One region of the Micromonospora sp. M61 genome, then DNA from elsewhere that is predicted to be linked to it. Evidence: riboswitches for the same ligand, from Rfam matches in the RefSeq annotation. Region 1 holds a riboswitch; the other holds the start of a gene.
The links. Region 1 has a riboswitch for cyclic di-AMP ahead of KBX34_RS34280 (NlpC/P60 family protein). Riboswitches for the same ligand answer to the same signal wherever they lie in the genome.
Positions count from the first base shown of each region.

Region 2: another riboswitch for cyclic di-AMP. It lies ahead of KBX34_RS28885 (coiled-coil domain-containing protein); the one in region 1 lies ahead of KBX34_RS34280 (NlpC/P60 family protein).

Region 1 is NZ_JAGPYA010000029.1:986-4,186, forward strand. Features, by position in the region: gene dcd (dCTP deaminase) at 1-260, shown strand, start outside; gene KBX34_RS34280 (NlpC/P60 family protein) at 336-1,376, opposite strand; cyclic di-AMP (ydaO/yuaA leader) riboswitch at 1,390-1,525, opposite strand; gene KBX34_RS18065 (peptidoglycan recognition family protein) at 1,777-3,201, shown strand, end outside.
Region 2 is NZ_JAGPYA010000071.1:24,706-27,906, forward strand. Features, by position in the region: gene KBX34_RS28880 (cation diffusion facilitator family transporter) at 57-974, shown strand; cyclic di-AMP (ydaO/yuaA leader) riboswitch at 1,088-1,219, shown strand; gene KBX34_RS28885 (coiled-coil domain-containing protein) at 1,225-2,289, shown strand; gene KBX34_RS28890 (hypothetical protein) at 2,455-2,955, shown strand; gene KBX34_RS28895 (SRPBCC family protein) at 2,980-3,201, opposite strand, start outside.

The sequences.
Region 1 (3,201 bases):
TCGGGCTGCTCACGCACTCCACCGCCGGCTTCATCGACCCGGGGTTCTCCGGTCACGTGACGCTGGAGCTCTCCAACGTGGCGAACCTGCCGATCACCCTCTGGCCGGGCATGAAGATCGGGCAGCTCTGCATCTTCCGGCTCTCCTCGCCGGCCGAGCACCCGTACGGCTCGGCGGTCTACGGCTCGCGCTACCAGGGCCAGCGGGGTCCGACGCCCAGCCGCGCCTGGCAGCACTGGCGCACCTGGCCCACCCGCTGACGGGCTGAGGCACCACGGTCAGACGACGAGGGCCCGCCGCGACCGATCGCGACGGGCCCTCCTGGTCACCCAGGATCAGCCTGGGCGGCCGTAGCTGTGGATCGGGCCGTCGCCGACCTTCTTCATCTTGACCGGTTGGCCGGCCTGCGAGGCGTGCACGACCCAGCCGTTGCCGACGTACATGCCGACGTGGTGGATGTCGCTGTAGTAGAAGACCAGGTCGCCGGGGCGCAGGTCGGCCTTGCTGACGTCCTTGGTGACGCGGCTCTGCTGGGCGGCGTTGTGCGGCAACGACACCCCGGCCTTCGCCCATGCGGCCAGCATCAGCCCGGAGCAGTCGTACGAGTTCGGGCCCTCGGCACCCCACACGTAGGGCTTGCCGATCTGCGCGCAGGCGAACTTGACCGCCGTGCCCGCAGCGCCGCCGGGATAGCTGCCGGGGCAGGGCGCCGGACGCAGCGGACCGCCGCCCCCGTTGCCGTACACCTTGAGGCGCAGCTTCTGCAGCCGGTCGATCTCCTCGTTGATCTGCTTCTTCTTGGCCGCCAACTGGGCCTCGGTGCGGGCCAGCTGGGCCACCATCTCGTCCAGCGGCGCCTTCTGCGCGGCCAGCTCGTCGCGCAGGTCGGCGACCTCGCGTACGTCCTGCTGCTGGTTGTGCGCGAACCGGTCGAGCATTTCGAGCTGGCTGACCACCTCGCTGGGTGACCGGCTGCCGAGCATCGCGTTGACGGTCGAGACGGTCTCGCCCTTGTACGCGCGCACGGCCAGCGCGCTGACCTTGTCCATCGCGGCGTCGACCTGCCGCTCGAGCGGGGCGATGCGGGCGGCCAGCGCGTCCGCCTGCTTGCGCTTGACGGCGAGGTCGGCCCGGGTGGCGTTGTGCCGTTCGATGATCGGTTCGAGTGTGTTCCAGTCCGCGTCGATCTGGCGCTCGATCTCGGCGACGGACGGGTCGGCGTGGGCGGCCGTGGCGCTGCCCGTCAGGACGACGGCGACGCCGACCAGTGCGGCGAGAGCGGTGGTGAAGCGGGACCAGCGTGGGCGCGGCACGATCGGCGTCGGGACGGCGAATGCCGACCGCTCGGACGACGGCCGCGGGGCATGGAGTGCCACCGGGGTTCCGTACTCCTTCTTCCTGACCGCCTACCGGGTTAGCTGACGGGTTCGGGCGGGAAGTCGGCGCCCTACCGCAGTGGCTGCGGATTCACCCCGAGGGACGTGGGTCCCCGGTTCGCTCGGAAACGACTCGGCGGTGTCGGTCCGTTACCGCCCGGGATGGGCGGAGCTGCTGTCGGGCCGACAAATGACCAGAGTAGAGACGCCCGTTACCGATCCGCAACCCGTACGGCCGTGACACTCCGTACCGATTGGGTGGGGGTCACCGACCGTGTGTGAAGAATTCTTTCTGAACAAGTAGATAGATGGAAAGGTATTGACGCGGACTCTCCAGCGGCGCGATGGTGACCTGACCTCTACCCGCGAGAATCTAGGGGGTTCGATGCACCATCCAACCGTGTCGGCCGGCTGGCGCGCGCTGCTCGCCACGACCGTCGTCGCCGCCGCGAGCGCGGTGCCACTCTCCACGGCCGCCAACGCCGCACCCACCGCCGATCGCCAGCAGCAGTACGCCGCCGCGGCGACCGAGTACGGCGTGCCGACGGGCGTGCTGCTCGGCGTCTCCTATCTGGAGTCCCGCTGGGACAGCAACGCCGGCACACCGAGCACGAGCGGCGGCTACGGCCCGATGCACCTGACCGATGCCCGCCACGTTGCCGCTCTACCCGGGCGCGGCCACCACGACGCCGGCGCCGAGGACCCACGCGGTGACGACTCCCGGCCCTCCCGGGTGCCCGCGCCCCGACCCGTCGAGGCCCCCGCACCGACCGCCGCCGCGTTGCAGACCGTGGACGCGGCGGCCGCACTGACCGGTGCCACCCCCGAGGCGCTGCGCACCGACGCGGCGGTCAACATCCGGGGTGGGGCCGCGTTGCTCAGCGCGTACCAGCGGGAGTTGGGTGCGCCGGTCGGAGCGGACACCGACCCGGCGGCCTGGTACGGGGCGGTGGCCCGCTACGCCGGTGCGGACAGCGCCGACGCCGCCGCGGCCTTCGCCGACGAGGTCTTCACCACCATCGCCGCGGGCGAGTCCCGGATGACCGACGACGGCCAGCGGATCACCCTGCCGGCGCGCGCGGTTCAGCCCGAGCGCTCCTGGTTGGACCGGCTGGGCCTGCGCCGGTTGGCCCGCCCGGACGGGCTGGAGTGCCCGCGCACCATCTCCTGCGAGTGGATCCCGGCACCCTACGAGGCGTTCGGCGACGGGGACTACGGCAACCACGACCTCTCCGACCGGCCCGCCCGGCAGAAGATCGAGTACATCGTCATCCACGACACCGAGGCGAGCTGGGCGACGACCCTGAAACTCGTCCAGGACCCGACGTACGTGAGCTGGCACTACTCGCTGCGCTCGGTCGACGGGCACATCGCCCAGCACGTCAAGACCAAGGACGTCGGCTGGCACGCGGGCAACTGGTACGTCAACGCCAAGTCGATCGGTCTCGAACACGAGGGCTTCGCCGCGCAGGGCACCTGGTACACGGAGGCGATGTACCGGACCTCGGCGAAACTGGTGCGGCACCTGGCGCTGCGGTTGGGCATCCCGCTGGACCGCCAGCACATCATCGGCCACGACAACGTGCCCGGCACCGTCGCCTCGACCGTGCGGGGGATGCATTGGGACCCGGGCCCGTACTGGGACTGGACGCACTACTTCGACCTGCTGCACGCACCTCGGCTGGACACCGGCACCCCGGCCACCGGGCTGGTCCGGATCGACCCGGACTACGCCACCAACCAGCCGGCGTTCACCGGATGCGTCACCGTGGGCGTCCCGTGCGCGCCGCGCGGCTCCTCGTCGGTGGTGCTGCGGAGCGCACCG
Region 2 (3,201 bases), on a different contig from region 1:
TAGCGATGTGAACATACATTTGACCGGGTCCCGGCTGGCGGCGGAGGGTGGTTCTCGTGGGCGCAGGTCATGACCACCACCACGGGTCCGTCGCCAATGCCGCACACCAGCACCGGGGCCGCCTCTGGGCGGCATTCGGGCTGCTCGCCACCCTGATGGTGGTCGAGGCGGTAGCCGCCCTGCACACCGGCTCGCTCGCCCTGCTCTCCGACGCCGGGCACATGTTCACCGACGTGCTCGGCATCGGGATGGCGCTCGCCGCGATCACCGCGACCCGGCGGGCCACCGGCGACCCGCAGCGCACCTTCGGGCTCTACCGACTCGAGGTGCTCGCCGCGCTGGCCAACGCCGTCCTGCTCTCCGGCGTCGCGATCTACGTGGTGATCGAGGCGATCCGCCGCTTCGGCGACCCGCACGAGGTCATCGCCGGCCCGATGCTCGCGGTGGCCGTGCTCGGCCTGCTCGCCAACATCGCCGCCTTCGCCCTGCTCCGCGCCGGAGCCCGGGAGAGCATCAACCTTCAGGGTGCCTACCTGGAGGTGCTCGGCGACCTGCTCGGCTCGGTCGGCGTGATCGGCGCCGCACTGCTCATCACCGTCACCGACTGGTGGTGGGCCGACCCGCTGGTCGCCGTCGCCATCGGCGTGTTCATCCTCCCGCGCACCTGGCGGCTGGCACGGGCTGCCGTCCGCATCCTGGTGCAGGCCGCCCCGGAGCACCTCCAAGTGACCGCCGTGCACGACCGACTGGCCGCGGTCCCCGGTGTGGTCGAGGTGCACGACCTGCACGTCTGGACGCTCACCTCCGGCATGGACGTGGCCTCCGCACACCTGACCATGGCACCCGGGGCGGAGGTCGGCGCGGTGCTCACCGCCGCGCGTACGGCCCTGCACGACGACTTCCGGATCGAGCACGCGACGTTGCAGATCGAGCCGGGCGCCGCCTCGGGAGCGTGTGGCTCGATCGAGTGGTGACAGCAGCCTCTCGTGACGACGCACGCACCGTCCGTCACATTGGCTGCAGCCACCCCACCGGCACCGGTAGGCTCGGTCCCGGCCTCCACCAGGCGGCGCCCTCCCGGCGCCGGTGGTGGTCGCCGCCTAATCGCCCGCGAGGGCGAACCGGGGAACCACGTACCTGGGGTGCATCCGCGTCAGCGGTAGGGATCTTCCGTCCCGAACCCGTCAGCTAACCCGGTCGGCGGCTGACGGAAGGACATGCACAGTGGCACCAGCACGACCACCCGCCGCCCGACTGGCGGCCCTGATCGTCGCGATGTTCGCCCTCGGCGTCGCGCTCCCGGCCGGCACCGCCTCGGCCGCTCCACCGACCGGCCTGCGGGCCGCCGCCCCCGACTCCGACGAGGAGGGTGGCACCCCCGCGCTGCGAGCCCAACTCGAGGCGGCCAGCAAGGGCTACCTGGACGCGAAGCGCGCCCTGGCCGCCTCGGTGCAGCGGCAGCAGCAGCTCACCACCCAACTGAAGACCATCGAGGTCGAGCTCAACCAACGCAGCGGCAAGGTCGGCGAGATCGCCGGCGTCGCGTACCGCACCGGCCGGCTCAGCGCGATGTCGGCGCTGCTCAACAGCGACAGCCCGGAAGGCTTCATGGACCGGGCAGCCGCACTGGACGCGGTGGCCGCCAACGAGGACCGGGTGCTGCGCGACCTGCTCAGCAGCAAGGACCAGGCCAACCGCACCCAGGTCGCCCTGAACGGTGAGATCAACGAGCAGCGCAAGCAGGTCGCGGTGATGGCCAAGCGCAAGGAGCAGGCCGAACGGGCCTTGACGGTGGCCACCACCCCCAAGCCGCAGCCCGCCGCCGACACCGACTCCAACCGGGGCACCTCCGCCGCCAACGCGAAGGCCGCGCCGCGCAACTCCGACGGCTCCTGGCCGTCGGAGACGTGCAGCGTCAACGACCCCACGCCGGCCAGCGGCTGCATCACCCCGCGCACCCTGCACGCCCTCAACCAGGCCAAGGCGGCCGGCTTCACCCGGTACGTCTCCTGCCACCGACCCAGCGGCTCCGGCGAACACCCGAAGGGCCGGGCCTGCGACTTCGCGGCCCAGACGGGCGGCTTCGGCGGCGACGCCACCGGCGGCGACAAGACGTACGGCAACAACCTGGCCGCGTACTTCATCCGCAACGCCGACCGGCTCGCCGTGCTGTACGTGATCTGGTACAGGCAGATCTGGCTGCCCAGCAGCGGATGGAAGTCCTACAGCGGGGCGGGTGGCGACCCGTCCAGCGACCACACCAACCACGTGCACCTGTCGGTCTACTGATCCGGCCGTTCCCCAAAGTGTGTGATGCCTGTGAGTCATCAAGATGACTCACAGGCATCACGTTCGTCCGGGCAGCGCTGTCCGACCGGGCTACGTCGCCGGGCGTACCCCTGATGTCGTCGCTCGTCGGACGACCCGGCGGCGGTCGGCGGGCAGCATCGCGGTATGCCTCGGATCCCACCCAGCGCCCGCAAGGGGCTGCTCACCCTGCACCTGGTCACCTCGCTGGGCTGGCTCGGCGCCGACCTGGTGCTGCTCACCCTCGGCATCGCCGTGCAGCGTGGCGCCGACCCTGCGGTGCTCTACCCGGTCGGCGCGCTGGTCGGCACCGTCCTGTTCGCGCCGCTGAGCGTCCTGGTCTGGCTCATCGGTGTCGCCAGCTCGCTGCTCACTCCGTGGGGCCTGCTGCGCTACCGGTGGGTGGTGGTCAAGCTGGTGCTCACCACGGTGATGGTCGGGCTGGTGCTGTTCCTGCTCACCCCGAATCTGCGGCACGCCGGAGCGGTGGGCGCCGCCCTGCCCGCACGGGACCGCGCCGACCTGGTGATCGCCCCCGCGGTGTCGACCAGCCTGATGATCATCGCGACGGTGCTGTCCACGTACAAGCCGTGGGGACGGCGTCCCGCCGCCCAGCCCGCACTGGCGGGCCGCGCCCGCAACCGGTGACCCCACTGCCGTCCCGCGCTCGGGTCAGGCTGGGGGCGGCGGGTCACCGGTGCGGTCGAGGGCAGCGCCGAGGCGGGTGGCCAGGGCGAGGTGGGCGGCCCGGGCCTGACGGAACGCGTACCGGAACAGCGGGGTCGGCGCGGTCAGGGTGATGTCGACGTCGATCCGGGTCAGGCCGTCCGGCTCGGGGCGCAGCCGGGTGTGGTTACGCACGGTGGTGGCGGGCCACTGGCGGGCCACCATGAC